DNA from 3 places in the Acetilactobacillus jinshanensis genome. Region 1 is predicted to be linked to each of the others. Evidence: riboswitches for the same ligand, from Rfam matches in the RefSeq annotation. Region 1 holds a riboswitch; each other region holds the start of a gene.

Region 1 (4,420 bases):
TATTCACCAGTCTGGACGCACGTTCCGAAGATTACCGTTCCGTTGATCTTAGGGGTTACCGGTGTCATCATCATTGGTACCATTATTGCATTCTCTTGTATGCTATATAGTTTGCGCTTTGCCTCCAGTCAAGTCAGCAGCATCGTTGATGCCATTGAACCAGTTGCAACCTTCGTCATCAGTATCATCTTTTTCCACACCAGTTTTAACTGGGTCGAAATTTTAGGTGCGATCTTAGTCATCTTATCTGTATACATTTTGGAATGGTTCCATCACCGCACTACCAAACAGGATGCTAAAGAAATCGAAAGCTAAAATCAATTTAGAATAAAATTAAAAGCCGTCAAAATTTTTGACGGCTTTTTTGCTGTAATCATCTAAGTTTAGAAATAAGTTTGGTAAAATAGCACAACCGATAAAACCAGGGCACAGATTCCAACGACCGTCTTTAAAATCTTTTCGGGGATTACCCGGACGATCTTGGGTCCGATGTAACCACCGATGAATAGGCCGATGCCTAACGGGATGACCATCACCCAGTAAACGGTCGCTTTAATGGCGTAGATTGTCATGGCAACCACGTTAGCTGACAATGACGATACGTTTCGGATGGCGTTGTATACCGGGTAAGGTTCATCGGTAATGTGTGACAGAACCGCAATTAAAATTAAGCCGGCTCCGGCACCGAAGTATCCCATGTAAATTCCAGCAATCAAGAAAGCGAGGCCACCGATCAGATATTCCCATACTCTAACTTTACGTTGATGATTTTCACTGTTTTCGTTGAGGGGCTTCTTTGGCCAAAGGATCATGATCCCGGCAATTAAGATAAAGAACGGAACGACTTTCTTGAATGAAGCACTGGGTTCAGATAATAGAAGATAAGTTCCACCGATACTACCGATGAACGTACAAACTAACGTTAATAACAACTGTCTAACGTGGCCTCGGAGTTCCGGGATGGACGATAGGCCGGAACCCATCCCGGTAAAGATCATCGACGACGTATTGGTAACGTTAGCCGCGATGGCCGGCATGTCACCGATGTACAGTAGCGACGGATAGGTGGCTAACGAAGCCATACCAACACTGCTACTGATAATCCCAGCAACGACTCCAATCGGGAACATCGCTAGAATTTGCCATAATGCAAAATGAATAAGATCACCTTCGAAAATTTAGTTATCCTTATTATTATACGTGAAAAATAGACACATCAAAAATCGTTCGTTATTCTACCATAATTTTATTGATTGTTTATAGTGAACAGTGACGAGGACGAATTAACGCCCTTGTCCCTTACCAAAACCGTTACGGCCATCCGCAATGGCTTTCTGCAGTAACTACTTTCTTAGTGCTCCTACTCCTTATGTGGCTAATTGGAGCAAGCATTGTAAGAGACTCCTTTGCAAACTAGGTTTAACTCGGGATCGGTGTCGTGCCGGTCCTTTCTTTTTGGTGAAAAAACGAGTAGAAATTTAATAATTCCTACTCGTCTTTATATGAAGTGATTAGTTTAAAATTAAGCTAAGATCTTTTTAGCTAAGCCAGGCCAGTTCTTCTTACAAGCATCGGCAACGTCGTCAACATTAGCATCCTTGGCGAATTTGTCACTCATGGTTACTAATTTACCGTAGGCGTCTTTTGCGAAGTCGACTTTGTAAGAGTATAAGTTAGCGACCTGCTTGCAGTAATCGATATCGTTCTTGACGGGGTTAGCTTTGTCAGGAATTTTTTTATCGGCTAAGTCACGCATTAAGTTGGAGATTCCAGACTTAACAACGATTGCGGCTTGCTTTGGTGTTACTTTTTTCATAACTGAATGTCCTTTCTTAAAACGGTACTATCTATATGATATAACAAATAACGCTTAATTTCTGGGCCCTCTACTGATCTTTTTCAGTTTCGAAAGGCAGTATAAGAATAAAATGACGCTGATTAGTAAAACGATGTACCAAAGATGACTTACCAGGATTCCGCCCATTAATGACAGGATGATAAAGATACATGCCAGGTAGATTAACGCAACGTAGATCATTTTGCCACGTCCTTTTTGTAGCCAACTTGATGATTGACGAACTTTAGAAAATCAGGGATGGTCCCCACATGTTTAAGCAGGGTCGCAAAGACGACCACCGGAAGTGCGGGGTGTTGAATGTCGGCCTTAGCGTGAAAGAAGAAACCGAATTTCTTTTTCGGTTCTGATGAATTATTGTTCAAGAAACCATGAATGTTCTTTGCGGCTTCATATTCAAAATTGCCGACCTTTTGGTAGTAATAAAGGACTAAAGCTTTGTATAATAAACTGTCCTTAACGACACCCAATGGTTCGTGGCTGTTCCAGAAGTTGGCCATTAATTTAATGTGTTCACGCTTGGCTTTCTGTCGCATGGCGACCAGTAACGTTTCGTTATCATTGACTTCATTTTCTAAGCTAATGGGCTCAATGTCGTTCATTAGCATTTGGGCTGTGATCTTAATCAAATCGAAAACCTTCTTAATATTATTCCACATTTATATTATATTCTATTTACAAATATATTGATATATTTGAAAAATGGTGTATTATTATAATTGTAAATTAAATCGAAGAGGTTGCGACCGACATAATTAGATCAATCGAACAGCTGTTACTGTGTAGACGTTGATCGAAAGGGGAGGTCGCCGAGGTACTGATAATAACAGTTATTGGTGTACCGGGACGTAATTCAATAGATTACGGACTGTCGTGAATCAGTTTTCACGGAGAGCTTTGAATCATGGAACCGAATCTAAGTTAGAAATTAAGTTCTTTCGTTTCAAAGCGTATCGGAAATGAAAGAATTTTTTGGTACGTTGATAAAAGCCCTCCGGTCAGAAAATTGACTGAAGGGCTTTTTGCTTGGATTCGATACATGAATAACTTATCCAACCTCCTCTTCGAGATTTTGATTATTAGGAGGAATTCTATGCTTAGACGGAATAAAACGGTTAGAGTTCAGTCTTTGCGACGTGGCTTAAAGAACCGTTATATGTCAATGATTGCCTTAGGTGGTTGTATTGGTACTGGTCTATTCATTACCTCTGGTGGTGCGATTACCAGTGCCGGACCAGGTGGTGCACTGTTAGCTTACTGTGCCATCGCATTGTTCATGCTTTGTTTAATGGCCTGTTTAGGTACCGTTGCTACCCACTTCCCAAGTGGTAGTTTCGGTGACATGAGTGCTCAATACATTGATCAATCATCTGGTTTTACAACTGATGTTGAATACTTCTTAAACTGGGTATTCACCGTTCCGATTGATATCGCTACTGTTGGTATTATTATGAAGTTTTGGTTCCCGAGCACACCAGGATGGATCTGGAGCTTGATTGCCTTAGCATTGATTATTTTGATTAACGCCGTTTCAGTTCGTTCCTTCGGACAGACTGAATACTGGATGGCTTTCATCAAGATTTTAGCTATTTTAGCATTCTTGGTCGTTGGTGTTCTTACCATCTTTGGTATCTTCGGTGGCAAGTCCGTTGGCTTCAAGAACTTTACGATCGGTAAAGCACCGTTTGTTGGTGGCTTTTCTTCAACCGTTAACGTCTTTATCTTAGCCGGATTTGCATTCCAGGGTACTGAATTAGTTGGAATTACTGCCGGTGAAAGTAGTAACCCGTTAAAGGCCGTTCCGAAAGCCATTAAGCAGACTTTCTGGCGGATTATGTTATTCTACGTTGGTTCATTAGCCGTAATGTCATTCTTAATTCCTTACACCAGTAAAGCATTACTGGGTCAAAGTGTAACCAACATTACCACGAGTCCATTTACCTTAGTATTTAAGAACGCCGGCTTAAAAGGCGCTGCTTCATTGATGAACGCCATTATCTTAATCGCCGTTATCTCAGCAGCTAACTCTGGTTTATACGCCGGTACTCGTTCTCTATACTCCATGGGCCGTAACAACCGTAGCCGTGCACTCCACTTCTTTGGTAACACGACTAAGAAAGGGATTCCGTATTCAGCATTGACTCTGACTTCCGTATTGTCATTAGCTGTTTATGGCTTAAGCTTCGTTGGTCCTAAGGTTTATAATGAATTAATCACTAGTTCTAGTTTACTTGGCTTTATCGCATGGTTAATGATCGCCATCGCCGCTTACCGATTTGGTAACGCATGGATCAAACAGGGCCATAGCTTTGACGAATTGACTTACCATGCTAAGTGGTTCAAGTTCTGTGCCATTATTTCAATTATCTTCTGTCTGTTCATTATCGTTGCCCAAGGTTACAGTTCCATTGCTAGCCTTGATTGGTTCAACATCTTAGTAACTTACTTCAGTGTTCCAGTATTACTGATCGTTTACTTCGCTTACAAGTGGAGTCATCATGATCACGTCATTCCGTTAAAGAAGATTGACGTTCGTTCACTGAAAGAAGTTGAACAGAGTAAATT
Region 2 (4,420 bases), 220 kb from region 1:
CATTGCTATGTGGTGGTGCAATTGGTTATGAACGTTCTCGACAATTCAAGAGTGCCGGAATTAGAACCCATATTGTAGTGGCTGTCGGTGCCGCGCTAACAACACTAGTTTCTAAGTACGGCTTTTATGATGTCTTAGCTATGCATAACATCAGCCTTGATCCATCACGTATTGCCGCGCAGATCATCAGTGGTGTTGGATTCCTGGGTGCCGGAATGATTTTAACCGGCCATACGAAAGTCAGTGGCTTAACCACCGCCGCCGGTATCTGGGGTACTGCTGCTATTGGTATGACCGTTGGTGCCGGGATGTACATCATTGCGATTGCCGCAACGATCATCATCGTAACGATTCAGTTTATGTTCCATGATGACTCAATCGCTGAATGGCTAGTTAACAACGTCAGTATTAAAATGCAGATTAGAGCCGTTAATAAATCTGATTCGCTAGATCACATCAAACGGATCCTTAAGAATAATCACATTGTTCATCCGCAGTTAGAAGTAACGGCCATTAACGAAAAACATATGCTAATCCAGGCCGAAGGAATGATGAATCATCGTAAAACTTCAGTTACCAAAATTATCTTGGATTTAAACCGTTGTAAAGCCGTCGTTCGGGCTCGTCTAAGCAGAAGATAACTTAAAGATAAAAATAAAGGACTTAATTTATAAATTAAGTCCTTTATTTTTTATGTAAAGAAGGTTACTAATATGGAATACGTTAATTTAACTAATCACAACCGTGACTTACAAGCTCATCCCATTGCAAACCGAATTAATGAAATCATGCACGATGGCTCAGATAATTCATGTATCAATTACTTAGATCAAAAAACGCTATTAAATCGTCTTGGCCATATAAAAGCAAATCAATTTAATAACGCCATTCATTATCTCGTTAAACACAAGTACCTCGAAGTCCAAACCAATCATGGTCTAACTTTCTATAGTTTAGGATCTCGTTAATGATAACTAATCGTTCGCATGCCATCTTTACTTCGACGTTTACGAATAAACGATAATGAACGTTTAATTCGGGCGTTTGCCCACGGGTCATTTAAAAACAGGTGATGTTTATCGTATCCATAAACCGTTAAGGCGTGCGTTGGAAAGCCATCGATGTCAGTCATCCAGATGACAACGGGATGATTACGATCAATTTGCTTTTTAATATCAGTAATTGTGCATCCCGTCATGTTCCATGCTTTATCATGGGTATATTGATTTACAACGCTCATCAAGCCACCAGGATATACACACCAACCACTGGTCTTATAAGGGCTACCGACAAAACCTCTATTAGGGTTAGTACTCCTTGGCATTTCACGAACTAATTTCATCTTATCTAATTTTTTACCAGTTGCATATTGAAGCATCATGGTGGCGGCAACTAATTCACATCCCGTGGGTAATTCCGGGCGTTGGCAAATTAGTGGGACACCTTTAAACCAGCGAACATCGTGATCAAGACCATCATAATTAATCCAGCCAGAAATCTTACCATCAATTTTAGCCCAAGTTTGATGAGTAGATTTAACCATCTTAGTAACATGGACGATTTGATTACGATATTGGTGTTGAGTGGCAATTACTTTACCTGAAGCACTCTGTTTTGGATAGGTTGCATAAATGGGTGTACCGACATGCTTACCCGAATTAGCAATTACCGTATAAAAATCAGTTAGCTTTGAATTAATAGTCATTATTTCACACCTTTATTATATTTTTATAAATTAATTAAGGCTTAGTTGGGTGATAGAACCGAGTTTTACCGCCAGCTAAATCAGCAAAGCTAGGCCCAAATTCTTTGACGTTAACGTTCTTAAGATCATGATAAACACTTTCCTGAAGAACCTTAGTATGTTTCCCGTACTTTTTCCAAGGCTGTAATAAAAAGGCGGTGTGACCATTCGAATTATATCCATCACCCTTATTAACGATAACGACATCACCAACCGTTGCTTCATCGGGTTTAATTCGCTTTAAACCTGGTTCAGCATCCATAGTGGGTGTACTGGCTTGATGAACTTTATAACCATCATGTGCTAAGACACCTAATACGAAGGCACTGCAGTCACCTGATGCTGGTTTCTTTCCAGCCTTCAATTTATGATAACAATCAGCGTGTCCAGCCATGCTATAAGGGATGTTGCCAACCCATTTTTTAGCATATGACAAATATTTTTTTGTATCAGGACTTAATTTACTCATAGTAATTGCTCCTTTAAACGAACATTAGTTAAATTTACGTATAATTTAACTATATAAAGTTAAACATTGATAGTCAATATCAATAAATTGGTTTGACAAAAATACCATAAAGTTATAATATATTTAATATAAAAATCAAAGAGGTTGCAACTGACAAGAGTAGGTTAATTGAACTACTACTTTAGTGAAGAAGTTAGCTGAAAGGGAAAGTTGCCGAGGTGCTAGTAAAAGTGGTTACTGGTGATCTGGGGCGTGATTCAATAGATCGCGAACTGTCGTAGATAAACTGCGGAGAGCTTTGAACGTTGGACTATATGTTAAGTAGGTAAAATTGATGCCATCGTTTTAAGCTATCTTAAAATGATGGCTTTTTAGTATATAATTCAACAAATAAATGATTTGTGTCTCTAACCTCTTTGAATTAATAAAAGTTGGAGGCTTCATTTTATTATGTCAAAAGATGGCAACATTTCTTTGACTAGCTTAGTTCTAATGATTCTTGCTACCGCATTTGGCTTTGTTAATACCGCTACGGCATATGAACAAATGGGCTACGCTAGTATTATTTGGTATTTAGTTGGTGCGTTCTGTTTCTTCATCCCAACATCATTTATGTTTGCTGAATATGGTTCTGCTTTAAGTGATAAAAGTGGTGGAATCTATTCTTGGATTAAAGTGTCAATCGGTGAACGTTGGGCATTTATTGGAACGTTTATTTGGCTATTAGCTTGGATCATTACCAATATTTTCTGGATTCCCAATAGCTGGATTTCCTGGTCTGCTATGATCTTTGGGAAAGATACCACTCAACAATGGAGTATTTTGGGACTAGATAGCACCGAAACTTTAGGTATCTTATCCATTATTTTTCTAATCTTTGCTACATGGTTAGCAATTAAAGGTTTAAAGTCAATTACATGGATTGCTTCCATCGGTGGCTTTATGGCAACTTTATTAGTGGTAATCTTTTGTACTTTATCAATCATTTTGATTTTTACTAACCATGGCCATTTAGCTCAACCAATCACGGGTTTCAAGAGTTTTATCGTTCCACCGAATCCACAGTTTAGACACACCGCTTCAATGATTTCGTTCGTTGTATACGCGATCTTTGCTTACGCTGGAATTGAATCATTATGCGGTGTTATTAATCATTTAAAGAACCCTAAGAAGACTTTCCCGCGTGCAGTTATGATCTCCATGGTCATCATGGTTGTTCTATATACAGCATCTATTCTTCTCTGTGGTGTAAGTATCAATTGGGCTCACATTATGGGTCGCAAGTCAGTTACTTTAGGTAACGTTATGTATGTTTTAATGGCCAACGTTGGCTTCGCTTTAGGTCGTAGTTTAAACTGGGCTCCTGGAACCACATTAGCCTTTGGTCATTTCTTAGTTCGTTTTGAAGCTTTTGCTACCTTAGCTGGTGGAATTGGTGGTTTCTTCGTTCTACTTTATTCACCAATCAAATCATTTATGTTTGGGTCATCAACTAAATTATGGCCTAAGTGGGCATTGCATCTTAATAAGCATGGGATGCCAAACCATGTTATGTGGATTCAGACGGCTTTAATGAGTGTTGTACTATTCTTCACTTCATTTGGTGGCTCAAGCGCTAAGATGTTCTATCAGATTTTGACAGATATGAATAATGTATCCACGACGTTGCAATACGTATTAATTGTTTTTGCATTCCCATTCTTTAAGAAGATTATTAACATGAACCGACCATTTGAAATTTATCACAGTAAGAGGGTCATTTGGTCATCAACCGTTATGGTCTTGATTGTCTTAATCTTTGGAATTGTCTTTAACTTTATCCAGCCATTATTGACACACGACTATATTGATGACTTCTGGACATTCATCGGACCCGTATTATTCGGTGGGTGTGCTTGGATCTTCTATGATTATGATCTCAAGAAGCATCGTGTTGAAGATTAACGTTAATAAATCTGAATAAACTAAAAGGCTCTTCACAGATATTATGTGTGAAGAGCCTTTATTTTACTCAGATCAATTTTAAAATAATTTAATCAATATTACTCCGCATATCATAATCACGAGGCCTAGATACTGACGCCAGCCGATTTCTCGTTTTGGCGTCCCAATCAGGCCGAACTTATCGATTACGACGCTACCGGCAACATTACCTAAAATCGTTAAGACGATCGTGGTTCCAGCACCAATAATCGGTGCCAAGCTAA
Region 3 (4,420 bases), 170 kb from region 1:
GTAACTTGTATCCATATATTATCATTATCTGGGTAGTAATTGGTCTGATCGTTTCTTATGTAAAGGATAAGGGCGATCGTAGTAGCGTTACTGATGAAGATTAATTTTTAGAAAAATAATTAGATTATTGCGTCTTAGCTATAAAAAGTTAAGGCGTTTTAATTATTAAGATTTGTTACAAATTCGCCTAAAGTATAAACATTAGATCCAATATATCTTATGCTTTTACATGTTGTCTACCTATTAAAGTAGAACACCTAGGAATCGATTATTAATAGACGTTATATATAGGGAGTAAAGTTTATGACAATTCTCGTAACCGGTGGCGCCGGCTATATTGGTTCGCATACTGTTGACTGTTTAATTCGCCGTGGCTTCGATGTCGTTGTGGTGGATAACCTGGTAACCGGTCATCGGCAGGCCGTTAATCCGAAAGCTCGTTTTTATAAGGGTGACGTTCGTGACGCTAATTTCTTAAGTCACGTTTTTGACCGTGAACACATTGACGGTGTCATTCACTTTGCTTCGGTATCGATTGTTCCCGAATCAATGCGGGATCCCTTACATTATTTTGATGATAACGTTGAAGGGACCATCACGTTATTGGAAGCGATGCGTGACCATAACGTTAAACGAATCGTCTTTTCTTCGTCCGCTTCGGTCTATGGAGATCCAAAGCGAATGCCGATTAAGGAAAGCGATCCAAAGGTTCCAACAAATCCATACGGTGAAACTAAATTAATGATGGAACGAATGATGAACTGGGCGGACGTTGCCTACGGGATTCACTTCATCGCCTTACGTTACTTTAACGTTGGTGGTGCTAAGTTAGATGGCAGTATCGGTGAAGATCATAATCCGGAGACCCATTTAATCCCGATTATTTTACAGGTTGCTCTGGGCCAACGAAATCAGCTCCAGATCTTCGGGGATGATTATCCTACTAAAGACGGGACCAACGTCCGTGATTACGTCCACGTTTTAGATTTGGCTAACGCCCACATCTTAGCTATGAAGTGGCTACTAAGGGGTGGCCATTCTGACATCTTTAATCTAGGTTCGTCGACCGGTTTTTCTAATCTTCAGATGTTGCAGGCAGCTCGTGACGTAACGGGTCAGCCAATTTCCGCCAGTATGGCACCGCGCCGTCCCGGTGATCCAAGTACGTTGATTGCGGATTCGTCGAAAGCCCGGAAAATCTTAGGCTGGAAGCCAAAGTATGATGATATTCATAAGATTATTAGCAGCGCCTGGAAGTGGACGCGAAAGCATCCAAACGGCTACGAAAAATAATTAAAATTGAGCGTAAAAAATGCCTCATCAATTTATTTTTGATGAAGCATTTCTTTTTATTTAAATGGGCAAACGACGAGTGCCAAGGCAACCCATAAAGCAACGGTAATGATGCAGGTGAACCAGACCTTGTTACCGGTCTTCTTAATGGATTTAACGCATTTGTCTAAGTATTTAAAGATCAATGCCATAATTCCTGCGGTAACTAAGCCAACAAGGATCCATAACCAGAAGTCTAAAAACATCATCGATCTCATCTCCTATGGATAATAATAAGGCCCTTACATATAGGTAGTAAAGTGCTTTGACTACCTGTGATATACTTGACGGTGAACTAATTAATCGATATTTAAGGTGATTTTAATGGCTAATAACCACACTAAATTCAAAGATTTACCAAAAGGTAATCAAATCTTTTTATATTCCTACTTTGCTTTATTATTATTGACATTGGGTGGCTTTGTAACTGCCGCCGTCAATTCACCAATTGGTGAATTGATCTGCACCATTCTTTTGATAATCACTCTCATCACTAATGTTATCGTAGCTTTTCTAAAATAACTTTTTGAAGGTGAGAATATGAGTAAAGTCGTACATCGCATTCATCCGCACGTAATGGGATCTAATGATCATAACGATGATTTTAACCACAATAATCATAATAATGATAATGATTTCTTTAAACATTTTGGTCATGGCAATCACAATGGCGTTCACAGCTTTAGCGCGACTTATAGTAACGTTAACGGCCATGTAAAGCGTCACTTTTCAAAGAACGGCCACAAGGTCAATCCGAGAGATGCCATGAACCAGATGAAGAAAATGAACGAAGACATGAATCGAAGCTTCAAACAAATGGACCAAGCCTTTGGTAATCTAGGTAACGACTTCGGTGGTGACTTCTTAGGTAATGGTCAGTCTAACGATCATAAGCATCATCTATTCCGTCAGTTGTTTGGTAAACATCATCGTAATCATGATGAAGGCAATTTGACCGGACGAATTACTCATCGCAAGTAAATAATTGATAATTATTAACAAAAGCTCGTGAATTTCACATCACGGGCCTTTCTTTTTACAATGGTCGTGTTGGAGTGATAAATGTGTTAAATCAACATCAAGATCTACTTAGTTGGTTAATTGGCCCCGTACCCATGTTTATTATGGTGATTGGGTTGATTTTTGCCGCAATTGGCCGATAAATGACCATAAATTGTGGTATACTTTGTAATGTAAATGTAAAAATCGAAGAGGTTGCGACTGACATTAGTAAGTTGACCGAGTCACCGTTATGATATTGAAGTTAACTAAAAGGGGACGTCGCCGAAGTGCTGTTATTGACGGTTAACAGTGTTCTGGGACGTAGCTTAATATGCTGCGGACTGTCACGGACCCACCCGTGGAGCGCTTTATTCAAACAAGAATCGAATCTCAGTTAGTAATTGGATTCCTTTATTTGACTAAGCGCCAGATAAAGGACTTTTTTCTTTATTCAGACTGTGATTCATCATGTGCCGCTAATCCTCTTCGAAATCTTAAGATTAGAGGTTTTTATTTTATGACAGCTAAGCGAATTTCACTTACTAGCTTAGTCCTAATGATTTTATCAACGACCTTTGGCTTTATTAACGTGCCAACGGCCTTTGATCAGATGGGATATGCTAGTATCATTTGGTACATTGTGGGTGCATTGGCATTCTTCCTGCCCACGTCGTTTATGTTTGCTGAATATGGTTCAGCATTAAAGGATTCCGCCGGTGGGATTTATTCCTGGATTAAATCCGGACTAGGTGAACGTTGGGCCTTTATCGGTGGCTTCACCTGGTTAAGTGCCTGGGTCATCACGATGCTGTTCGGGGTTCCAAACCTATGGGTTTCATTATCAGTTATGATTTACGGTCATGATACGACCCAGAGTTGGACGTTCCTGCATTTTAACAGTACTGAAACTTTAGGCCTGTTATCGATTCTCTTTGTCATTGCGGCAACCTGGATCTCCGTAAAGGGCCTAGGTAATATTACCTGGATCGCCTCGATCGGTGGTTTCTTAGCAACTTCAATCGCTTTTGTTTTCTGTATCTTATCCGTAATTTTGATTTTCTTGAACCATGGCCATTTGGCTCAGCCCATTACCGGTTTCAAGAGCTTTATCGTTTCGCCGAACCCAAGTTTTCAGACGCCAGTTTCCACGATTTCTTTCGTGGTTTATGCAATCTTTGCGTATGCCGGAATTGAATCCCTATGTGGGGTCATTAACCATTTAAAGAACCCAGCTAAAACGTTCCCACATGGTGTTATGATCGCGACCGCCTTAGTTTTCGTTCTTTACACGGTATCGATCATCCTTTGTGGATTCGTTGTTAACTGGAAAGCCGTAATGGGTCAAAACGGAGTTACCTTAGGTAATGTAATGTACGTATTAATGGGTAACTTAGGATTTAGTTTAGGCCACGGCTTAGACTTAAGTCCGTCTGGTACGTTGGCTCTAGGTCATTTCTTAGCTCGTTACACTGGTTTTGCTAACCTCTGGGGCGGTGCTGGTGGCTTCTTGGTATTAGCTTATTCACCAATCAAGTCATTCATGTTCGGCTCCAACAAGAAGTTATGGCCAAAGTGGAGCTTACGTCTGAACCGTGATGGCATGCCTGGCAACGTCATGTGGGTCCAGGGTGGCTTCTTAGTCGCTGTTCTGTTCTTCCTGACCTTTGGTGGTAACGATGCCAAGGCCTTATTCCAGATCTTGACCGATATGAACAACGTTTCGACTGCTTTCCAGTACATCTTGATCGTATTAGCATTCCCGTTCTTTAAGAAACTTGCTAACCTGGATCGACCGTTCGTTGTCTACCATAGTATGAAGACGACGTGGGTCATCACGATCCTGGTGCTATTCGTCTTAGCCTTCGGAATTGGTTTCAATTTCGTTCAGCCATTATTGGCTCATCAATACATGACTGATTTCTGGACCTTCTTAGGACCAGTAATCTTCGGTGGTGGTGCTTGGTTATTCTATGACTGGCACATGCGTCGTGAGACTGAAGCTTAAATTAGATTAATTTAATTAATATTTGAGGTCTAACTCTAAGGGAGTTGGGCCTTTTTTATTTTCTCTATCAAAAAAATATAA

What was found. Region 1 has a riboswitch for lysine ahead of ELX58_RS03390 (amino acid permease). Riboswitches for the same ligand answer to the same signal wherever they lie in the genome.
Region 2: it holds a riboswitch for lysine, as region 1 does, so the genes downstream of both, yjeM (glutamate/gamma-aminobutyrate family transporter YjeM) here and ELX58_RS03390 (amino acid permease) in region 1, are expected to answer to the same signal.
Region 3: it holds a riboswitch for lysine, as region 1 does, so the genes downstream of both, yjeM (glutamate/gamma-aminobutyrate family transporter YjeM) here and ELX58_RS03390 (amino acid permease) in region 1, are expected to answer to the same signal.

Annotation. Positions count from the first base shown of each region.
Region 1 is NZ_CP034726.1:728,265-732,684, reverse strand. It holds gene ELX58_RS03410 (DMT family transporter) at 1-315, shown strand, start outside; gene ELX58_RS03405 (sulfite exporter TauE/SafE family protein) at 384-1,130, opposite strand; gene ELX58_RS03400 (hypothetical protein) at 1,523-1,816, opposite strand; gene ELX58_RS07860 (hypothetical protein) at 1,871-2,038, opposite strand; gene ELX58_RS03395 (hypothetical protein) at 2,035-2,484, opposite strand; lysine riboswitch at 2,582-2,761, shown strand; gene ELX58_RS03390 (amino acid permease) at 2,949-4,420, shown strand, end outside.
Region 2 is NZ_CP034726.1:508,900-513,319, reverse strand. It holds gene ELX58_RS02565 (MgtC/SapB family protein) at 3-641, shown strand; gene ELX58_RS02560 (hypothetical protein) at 714-968, shown strand; gene ELX58_RS02555 (C39 family peptidase) at 965-1,705, opposite strand; gene ELX58_RS02550 (CHAP domain-containing protein) at 1,740-2,213, opposite strand; lysine riboswitch at 2,344-2,520, shown strand; gene yjeM (glutamate/gamma-aminobutyrate family transporter YjeM) at 2,664-4,157, shown strand; gene ELX58_RS02540 (DMT family transporter) at 4,236-4,420, opposite strand, start outside.
Region 3 is NZ_CP034726.1:902,777-907,196, forward strand. It holds gene ELX58_RS04235 (APC family permease) at 1-104, shown strand, start outside; gene galE (UDP-glucose 4-epimerase GalE) at 304-1,293, shown strand; gene ELX58_RS04245 (hypothetical protein) at 1,350-1,541, opposite strand; gene ELX58_RS04250 (hypothetical protein) at 1,657-1,854, shown strand; gene ELX58_RS04255 (hypothetical protein) at 1,873-2,313, shown strand; lysine riboswitch at 2,534-2,711, shown strand; gene yjeM (glutamate/gamma-aminobutyrate family transporter YjeM) at 2,852-4,339, shown strand.